DNA from 3 places in the Pedobacter antarcticus genome. Region 2 is predicted to be linked to each of the others. Evidence: riboswitches for the same ligand, from Rfam matches in the RefSeq annotation. Region 2 holds a riboswitch; each other region holds the start of a gene.
The links. Region 2 has a riboswitch for thiamine pyrophosphate ahead of pnuC (nicotinamide riboside transporter PnuC). Riboswitches for the same ligand answer to the same signal wherever they lie in the genome.
Positions count from the first base shown of each region.

Region 1: another riboswitch for thiamine pyrophosphate. It lies ahead of thiS (sulfur carrier protein ThiS); the one in region 2 lies ahead of pnuC (nicotinamide riboside transporter PnuC).
Region 3: another riboswitch for thiamine pyrophosphate. It lies ahead of BLR53_RS18575 (hypothetical protein); the one in region 2 lies ahead of pnuC (nicotinamide riboside transporter PnuC).

Region 1 is NZ_FNGZ01000001.1:819,849-823,132, reverse strand. Features, by position in the region: gene BLR53_RS03510 (hypothetical protein) at 1-246, shown strand, start outside; gene BLR53_RS03505 (DUF2931 family protein) at 250-996, shown strand; TPP riboswitch at 1,196-1,284, shown strand; gene thiS (sulfur carrier protein ThiS) at 1,344-1,547, shown strand; gene thiC (phosphomethylpyrimidine synthase ThiC) at 1,563-3,284, shown strand, end outside.
Region 2 is NZ_FNGZ01000002.1:224,465-227,748, reverse strand. Features, by position in the region: gene BLR53_RS04585 (ROK family protein) at 1-668, shown strand, start outside; gene BLR53_RS04580 (porin family protein) at 754-1,338, opposite strand; TPP riboswitch at 1,580-1,673, shown strand; gene pnuC (nicotinamide riboside transporter PnuC) at 1,720-2,352, shown strand; gene BLR53_RS04570 (acyl-CoA dehydrogenase family protein) at 2,345-3,284, shown strand, end outside.
Region 3 is NZ_FNGZ01000015.1:3,032-6,315, forward strand. Features, by position in the region: gene BLR53_RS18565 (hypothetical protein) at 1-821, opposite strand, end outside; gene BLR53_RS18570 (DUF6876 family protein) at 1,046-1,405, opposite strand; gene BLR53_RS18575 (hypothetical protein) at 1,763-2,080, opposite strand; TPP riboswitch at 2,421-2,516, opposite strand; gene BLR53_RS18580 (hypothetical protein) at 2,818-3,111, shown strand; gene BLR53_RS18585 (PRC-barrel domain-containing protein) at 3,189-3,284, shown strand, end outside.

The DNA of each region.
Region 1 (3,284 bases), on a different contig from region 2:
TTTATTAACCTGATTTTGCTGCTCATATTTTTGAATTGGGGTTATGTCAGTGAAAATCAGTACTATTTTAATATAATCCTGATGATAGGTGCCTTATCTTTTCTTCTGGGCGGGTATGCACTGAGTTACCGCGGTAAGGGGTACAGGGCGGGGAGATGGCTCTTTGTAGCATCCCTTGTGCTGGCTGCAGCAGCTATTGGTCTATATCTTTATGCGGCCGGTATGGCGGCTGCTTTTCAGCATTAAAATATGAAATTGAACCTGGTTAATAAACTATATATCTCCATTGCCGTTTTGTTATTCATTTGTCTTTCCTATAAAATCATAAACTATAAAGGCTGGGAAAGATTTTACTATTTCTCTAGTGTTTCAGCACCAGCAGATTACCCTGTATTTATTGAGAAAATACAGTTTCAGCTACCGGATAAAGAAGATTCGCATGACTTCTATCAGTCCAGGGACGAAAATGTAAATGCATTCAGAACAGGATGGGGTGAGGAATATTACTCTGCATGGGTTCATAAACCCTTGCGTTTACCTGAAAAACTGGTAATTGAATATGCATCTTATTCCGAGCAGAAGTTCTATTCCGGTGTGATTGATCTTCCCGGTCCGGAGATTCTTGAAATTTTTAAGGCAGCACTAAAAGAAAAACAGGCTGCTAAGCTGAGTTCCAGTGGTGGGGATAAGCTGGGTTTAAGATTTGTTGTTGGGATTGCTCCGAAAGGGAATATCGTTGTGTGGCTGCGAGGGGTTTACCTGGAAAAGAAAATATTACAGACCAAAATCGAAAGCGTAAATTCTCAGGGAAAGGTTCTTCCAGGAAAGGATAATGCTGCGTTGAATCTCTTATTTAAGGAACTTTCAGATAGTGTGAAACTCGAGTTAAAGAAAGGGTCGGGAACACCTGCAAATTATCTGGATAGTTCTACAAATTATATTGAGCAAAATAAAGAACTCTGGGAGTATCAAAAAAAGAATCATTTTATCGACTAAATAGCCAGTCACATTGAAATGCCATATATGGTTGAATGGACCATTTACGCTTTTTGAGGCCGTCGATAGGCATATGTCTGTTAATCTTTTAATAGATAAAGATATATTTAATAGACTGTTAGTTTGATATTTATGCGTAAGCTTTTTTTTTAATTAAAATTAGCTTTCTTTTTTTTGATTTATTATTCTATACATTTACAAAAAACTTTAGGGGTGCCTTTGTGCTGAGAAATACCCTTTGAACCTGATGCAGTTAGTACTGCCGAAGGGAAAAGTGGAAACGACATGACGATGTTGTTTTTCCTTCCTCTATACGGGGCGTCCTATAGTTTGTAATTTTTTAAACTATGGATATTACCGTCAACCAAAAAACTTATTCTTTATCTCAGGTATGCTCAGTGGTGCAGATGCTCCGGACTGTTATTCAGCATCCTTTAACCGGCATCGCTGTCGCGGTTAACCAGCAGATTATTTCGAAAGCAGATTGGGGTAATTATCTATTGCAACCAGGTGACCAGGTCACTATTATCAAAGCAACTCAAGGCGGATAATTAAAAAACCAAAACATGAAAACGGAAAAACAACCAGGAGAACAAACGATCAGTAGAGCGCCCTTTCCGGCGTCGAAAAAGATATTTGTCAAAGGACAGATTCACGAGATTGAAGTTGCTATGCGTGAGGTTAGTCTCAGCGATACCCGGCTACATGGGCGTTTTGGAGAGACAGAGCCCAATGCTCCCGTTACACTTTACGATACCAGCGGGCCTTACACCGATACTTCAGTTGAAATTGACATTAAAAAAGGACTTTCCAGACTACGTAAAACATGGATTTCCGATCGTGGAGATGTAGAACAGCTCGATCATATTTCTTCTGATTATGGTAATCAGCGGGCCAATGATGAGAAATTGGATCACTTACGTTTCGCACATATCAGCAAACCGTTCAGAGCAAAAAAGGGCCAGAATGTGTCACAGATGCATTATGCGAGGAAAGGAATTATAACTCCGGAAATGGAGTATATAGCAATTCGTGAAAATCAGCGTGCGGACCTCTTGAAAGAGCAGCTTAACGGGCAATACGAGGTCATGTCACATCAGCATCCGGGACAAAGTTTCGGTGCGTTGACACCAACAGGTTATATAACTCCCGAATTTGTGAGACAGGAAGTGGCTGCGGGCAGAGCTGTTATTCCTGCAAATATCAATCATCCGGAATTAGAGCCTATGATTATCGGTAGAAATTTCCTGGTAAAAATAAATGCTAATATTGGAAATTCTGCAGTGACATCCAGTATAGAAGAGGAGGTTGAAAAGGCTGTCTGGGCTTGCAGGTGGGGTGCAGATACCATTATGGATCTCTCCACCGGCAAAAACATTCACGAAACCAGAGAGTGGATTATCAGAAATTCACCGGTGCCTATTGGTACAGTGCCTATTTATCAGGCATTAGAAAAAGTGAATGGAAAAGCTGAAGATCTGACCTGGGAGATTTTCCGCGATACCCTTATCGAACAAGCCGAACAGGGGGTAGACTACTTTACCATTCATGCAGGTGTATTGTTGCGTTATGTACCACTCACAGCCAAAAGAATTACCGGTATTGTTTCAAGAGGTGGTTCTATTATGGCCAAATGGTGTCTCGCACATCACAAAGAAAATTTCCTATACACACATTTTGAAGACATCTGTGAGATCATGAAAGCTTACGATGTTTCATTCTCTCTTGGAGATGGCTTAAGGCCAGGCTGTATTGCCGATGCAAACGATGCCGCACAATTTGGTGAACTGGAAACCCTTGGTGAACTGACTAAAATCGCCTGGAAGCATGATATTCAGACCATTATAGAAGGTCCGGGGCATGTTCCGATGCACCTGATTAAAGCGAATATGGATAAACAGCTGGAGCATTGTTCTGAAGCACCGTTTTATACATTAGGTCCGCTAACTACTGATATAGCGCCTGGGTATGACCATATTACCTCTGCAATCGGTGCTGCTATGATCGGTTGGTTCGGGACAGCGATGCTGTGTTATGTGACGCCAAAAGAGCATTTAGGATTACCAAATAAGAAGGATGTTAAAGACGGCGTCATCACTTATAAAATTGCAGCACATGCGGCTGATCTTGCCAAAGGGCATCCGGGTGCACAATACAGGGATAATGCGTTGAGTAAAGCTCGTTTTGAGTTCCGCTGGGAGGATCAGTTTAATCTATCGCTTGACCCTGATACGGCTAAGGAGTTCCATGATGAAACATTACCTGCAGACGGTGCTAAAATTGCGCAT
Region 2 (3,284 bases):
TTATACAAAATGACGTAAAAAGTGCTACAATAGCAGAATGCCGGTATGGCCTGGCATATGGAAAGAGTGATGCATTACTCGTACTAATGGACTGGGGTATTGGTCTGGGTATTATTATGGATGGCAAATTGCGGTCCGGATCCAAAGGTTTCTCCGGAGAAATCGGTCATATTCCTTTCGTTGAAGATGGTAAGCTTTGTTACTGCGGTAAACGCGGCTGCCTGGAAACAGTTGCTTCGGGCATAGCACTGGCAAGAATGGCAAAAGAAGGAATTCAATCCGGCAAGTCGTCCATTCTGAATCAATTATCTGACCAGGAAATCGAGACCATAGAACCAAGAATCATTATTGACGCGGCAAATAAAGGCGATCAATATGCCATCAATATCTTGTCGGAGGTCGGCGTTAGTCTTGGCAGGGGAATAGCCACTTTAATTCAACTGTTTAATCCGGAAGTAATTATTCTGGGTGGTAAAATAGCTGCTGCAAAACAATATATAACCATTCCCATACTCCATTCAGTTAATACTTACAGTATGACGGCCATTAGAGAAAACACCAAAGTAATCTTATCCGAGCTGGGCAACGATGCCGGAATTTTAGGAACAGTCAGTATGGTTATTGATAAGGTATTGGAAATGCAGATTGAGATGGCAGGCAAATCCTGACTTTCAAATACGTCTTAAATAAATAAACCTGTACCGGAATTACCAGTACAGGTTTATTTGTTTATTTAATTTAGAGGCTATGATATTATATCCCAGCGTCTCTTTTAACTTTATTCGCTGTACCTGCACCCGGTAGATAAATCTGAAGTCCGAAAGAAAGGTTCAGATTATTTTGAGTTGTGGAGTTACCAAAGCCGACCAGACCATTGTATTTCAGCATAGTTTCCAATCCGATATTTGGCGTAATGAAGTATGCAAAACCTGGACCCACACCAAGGTTAAGGCCATTCGTCTTACCACCACCTTTACTTACGTTAACTCCACCAAAACCTACAGTTCCCTCTGCGAAGAAACGTCCGTGACGAAGTACCTCTACGTCTTTACCCGTATAATAACGACCTAAAGCACCCACTCCGTAATTAGTAGTGGTTGCACTGTTTTTCTGAGTTTTCAATCCGAGATTCACGTATCCACCGACAGCTACGTTATCCTGAATAAACCAAGCTGCTTTTGGTGTGATATCAACACTGAAAATACTCGGGTTATCTAAACCAAGATTAAGGTTGGCAAAATTACCGCCGACGAATACATTCCCTTTCTGAATTTGGGCATGTGCTGAAAAAGTTGCAATCAAAAGTGCAACTAGAGTAAGAGTTGAAAATTTTTTCATAGTGTTAGGATTATACTTTAAACCAACCATTGGCTAAAAGATGCTTTTAACACTACGCCTGAATACACCAAATTGTTTGCCTATTGATTAATTTTTAATAATTGACAGACTATTTCAGCTTTAAAAACGTTCTTTCGCCCTAAATAAGGGCCTGCAGAATCTCATCCGGAGGTAAATTCCAGAGAACACTTTCCAGTTTCATTAAACATTTATACCTTTATCCAGAAGAAATTATAAGATTTCTTAAACCTCGGGGTGCCTTACTATCAGGCTGAGATCAAACCCGCAGAACCTCGACCGGATAATGCCGGTTAGGAAAGGTAAGCCATTGGTTCTCCAACTTACCTTAATATGATTGGAATAAAACTAATGCATTGAAACATGAATTTACACGAATGGCTGTCGCTGTTTTTCGAACAGCTTATGAAAACCAGTTTACTGGAATATCTTGCGGTAGGATTTGGCATCTCAGAGGTTCTGCTGGCCAAACGCAACAACATTTGGCTATACCCTACAGGTATTATCTCCATACTGTTGTCTATGACACTTCTATTTGAGGCGAAACTGTATGCCGAAACCCTTTTAAATACTTATTACCTTGTCATGAGTGTATATGGATGGATCCTTTGGAGAAGTCGTAAACAACAACAGCAGCTTCAGGCAGACTGGAGCAACAGAGCCGAATTGACCACTGCGATACTCATTTCAGCCGGAGGTTTTATTATCCTGTACCTGGTATTGAATCATTTTACAGATTCAGATGTTCCGGTATGGGACGCTTTTGTTGCCTCTACTGCATGGGCGGGAATGTGGTTACTCGCTAAAAGGCGCATAGAAAACTGGATCTTTCTAAATATCTCCAACCTCTTCGCTATCCCGCTGCTTATCCATAAAAAACTACCAATGTTCGCTGTGCTCACCACCGTACTATTCATAGTGGCCATTTTCGGTTTTATAGAGTGGAAAGGCATTATCAAAAAGAAGAATTCATCCCCAAAACCAGCACATGTTTAACTTGCTTAGTACAGAAGAAAAAGACTGTATACACCAATACGCTGCCCTATCAGAAGAACAAGGTAAACTTCATCCGGCCATACTGGAACTCGCTTACACCAAACAATGGTTTAAACTATTTCTACCGGCATCATACGGCGGGCCCCAGTTATTGTTACCGGAAATACTCAGAATGGAAGAGGCATTGGCGGCAGAAGACGGCAGTTTAGCCTGGACAGTAACTTTATGCAGCGGAGCGGGCTGGTTTGCAGGTTTCTTAGATCCTGAACTGGCGGCAGAAATATTTTCTGACCCTCAAGTCTGCTTTGCAGGAAGCGGGGCTGTAGGTGGGACGGCAGTTGAATCTGAAACTGGCTATACAATTAATGGCTATTGGAAATATGCCAGTGGAGCTTTACACGCCACGGTATTTACGGCCAACTGTCAGCTACTCGACCACAACCATAATCCACTTAAAGATGACGCCGGAAACCAGGTAATCCGCTCTTTTATACTTAAAAAAGAAGAAGTTGAACTCGTACCCGGCTGGTCATACTTCGGGCTCGTAGCGACCGGAAGCCATGCATTTGAAGTAAAAGATCTTCAGGTTCCTGCTAACAGAACATTCCAGATCAACGAAAACATTAAACTAAACAGCCCTGGGTTCGACTACCCTTTCTTACAGATGGCCGAAACTACCCTTGCGGTGAACAGCGCCGGAATGTCTGCACATTTTTTAACACTGGCTGCCGACAGTTTCCGCTCCAGATCAGGACTAAAAAGATATACACAGGACCAGGTTAAATTCTTTGAAACAGAGCTCAGTAGCTGCAGCGAGGCATTAAAGGAAGCCAGAACAAATTTTTATACAACATTTGATGCCAGCTGGTTACAGTTAACAGAAGAGAATAAAATTGACAAGGAACTACTGGATGCAGTGAGTCTGAGCAGCC
Region 3 (3,284 bases), on a different contig from region 2:
AAGTGCAGCAGCTTCTTATCGCTGTTAATGTTTCTATGAATTGACTTTAAAATATTGCTAACAGCCTCCTTTTTATGTTTTGGCTCTTTTTCAACTGGATTGCCTTTTTTATCAGGCTCTTTCATATACCGAACGCCCGCAAGGTCTGCCAAATGATCTACCGAATATAAAGGAATGTCAACCTTTCCCTGTTGGGACGAATAGATGTGAAATATTTTATTCAGCCATATATATATTTTCTTCCTGGAATGCCCCCCCTTGCCTTTGCCGATGGCCGGAAGTCTGGTAGTATCAAGGGTATAGTACCTTTTTACAAATCCTTCGATAATAACATCTGAAAGGCGTACTTCATAGACCTTTTTAGTTCCCAGTACCGAACCGCTCTGTAGATAAATATCTTTAAGGATAGGGAAGTTTTCAAGCTTGATGATCTTGCCATCTTCTCTATAATCATGCACTTTGGAAAATAGGATATTGGTTCTTAGCATTCGGTAAAGCGTATAGTCAAGTACACTTTCAAATTTATGCCCTTCATAAACCGGGGCCTTAACACGGCCACTGGCTATATCGGGATGAATAGCGCAAAGGTTAGGTGCGCTGATACCCGTAAATTCGCTATATTCTTTAATGGTGAACTTCGTATAGCCAAAAAGGTTGTTATTGAGCTTCTTGCTCATGAAAATGATGAAATCCAAAACGTTTTGCGCATCACCCTCAAAGCTATTATCAATATCCATCAGGTTGTCGGCAACGCTTCGATCAACCCTTGACAGGCTGTAACTTAATTCTTTTGCTTTATCTGTTTGTACGTTATTTTCCATGAACATAAATTTTGATATCAATATACAAAGATATCAATATATCTTAAATAATAGAACTTTTAGGGTGTAAAGTGCATATGTAAAAATAAGCATTTTTTCTTTTGCTGTTTATTTACCAAAAGGTCGATAGGGTAGGGCGGGGAACGACAAGTAACCAAATTGCATTATAGTATTTCGACCGAAGGTAATACGGCCATAAAAAAAGCCCCAAAGGGGCTTGGTATTTAGTGCTCATTCGGTAAATGAATTACCTCGTTTTCTAACCAAAGATGTACTTCGTTTGCTTTAAAATCGGAAAACTGAATATTTATTTCTTTAATGACGTTTTTGTTTCCATCCTCTACGGAAAGTTTAAAGCTGTTGTTGCGCACTCGCTTTAATATCCAAACCTGAAACTCCTGGGCCTGCCGAATATCCCTTGAATGGATACTAATTAAATCAAGCAACCAATAACATTCATAAGTATCAGCAAGGTATTTTACCCCCTCTGTTACATGTACCCCAAAAATGTATTTGTAAATGCTTTCTGAACCGCCCGCAAACTGATTAAATTCGTAAGTGCTGTTTAACCTAAATTCTTCCATTTTATTGAATTTTATCATAAACCTGAATTAGTTTATATGCGGCATTCCGGTTCTAAAACCGAATTAGTGCAAAAAATTTGGAAAGAAAATGCGGTGGGGTTCCCCCAGGGATACCCATTTTGTTTTTAAATTATTTGGTGTGATGGTGAGGGGGCAGCCCACGTTTCGGGATTAGGGCCGACCTTTGTATCTAAACTAAAATATGACTACTCCCCAATGATTCTTTAATCGGGAACACCCTCTATATATAGGGGAATGCTATCAAAACGGAAAGAGCTGCCGGAGCTGGCCACGAAATTTTACTATCAAAAAGTCACACCCGGACTTTCTCCAGGAATAACTTTTGCTATCAATGTATTAGAAAAGTGAATACTGTGCTTCTGTATCAATAACAATGTATTGCTCTTTAATAAAGTGTTTAATTGCATCCTCGGCAAATGTTTTAAAGCAGGTATAGCCATAAAGCGATTCAGGATGAAAAAAATGTGATTTGCCATTTTTCTTGCCCGTAACCTGATTGATATAGCTAACCTGTAAATGGGATATACAAGGTAGGCCGTTTTCCTTAAGCACATTAAATGGTTTAAATCTGAAATGTACATCTACTTTGGTGCTACCTATGTTTTTTGTGTAGTGGTTTTCTGTTAAAAATTCTTGATGAATGGTCGTTTCCATGATAATAAGCTTTAAATTTTTATTGCATGGGGTAGACTGGAAGCATAACCGTCAAGGGCGGTAAGGAACGAGCCGTTTATATACCCTTGATGGTTATAAAGCGATCAGTTGTACCTTTGCTTACTAAAAATAAAGCGGTTCACTGATAACGACTTTATGAAGTTGACAGATAATGCTATCATAAACAATAACCTGGTAGATCTTCAGGAAAACTTAATGCTATCAAACAGTCGAGCGGATCTCGCTGCCGGCACAAAAATATGCTATCATGCTTAAAACAATTAAACACGGGGATTTTCTTGCTTATCTTAAAATCAAAAGGGGCTTGGCCTAAGCCAAAACCCCAGGAGCTTTTTTGTCCCTTCGCTGGTATTACCCAGATCAAGTTCAATGGGTATATCTCAGGTTTCCTAAAAAACCACCCAAAAAAGCTTCACGTAATGTAGCGTAAAAACCATGCTAATTGTTTAATTAACAGTCCGGTAATTTTTACGGTTGAATGTTCATACCGCTTTCAAATCTTCAATGCGGTAGAGCGGCTTATTAAGCTAAGATTAAAAAGAACGAAACATTACATGCCGGTTAAATGTTATAGGGCTTTAAAAGAAATCAAATTTTAATCCCCTTTAAAATTTACGCTATGGAATTCATCGGTATTGCATTCGCGCTTTTTTATGCTGTTACTTTAACAGCGGTCTTTAGTTTGATCTTTAAAATACGGGCCCCTGGAATGGGTTATGGATTTTTTTCTTCCTTCTTTTTTTATTGCCTTGGGCGCAGGAGAATGGGTGGCCCCGTCCGGGTCTATAGCATGGGGGTATTATTGGGCTCCGGGGCTGCTTGCGGCCATTACATTCGCCCTGGTGATTGCCGCTGCTGCGCCCTCATCACCAGTAACTGCCAAAAGCGCCATGGCAAATAAAACACCCGTAGACCTGAAAAAAGATGAAGAAACTGCGGTAGCTGCTGTTTTAACCATCAGTATTTTCTTTTGGGTATTGGTAGCTATATTGGTTACAGCAGCGATTTAAGGCATCATTGCTCGTTGAGGGATCTATCCTTATTATTTATTAAATTGTTTTTATATACACTGCTTAAATCTAAAACTATGTTATACAATGTAAAAAGTTTTGTTGGCTTCCATATTGGGGCTAGCGACGGCGAAATCGGAAAAGTGGAAGACTTTTATTTTGATGATGAAACC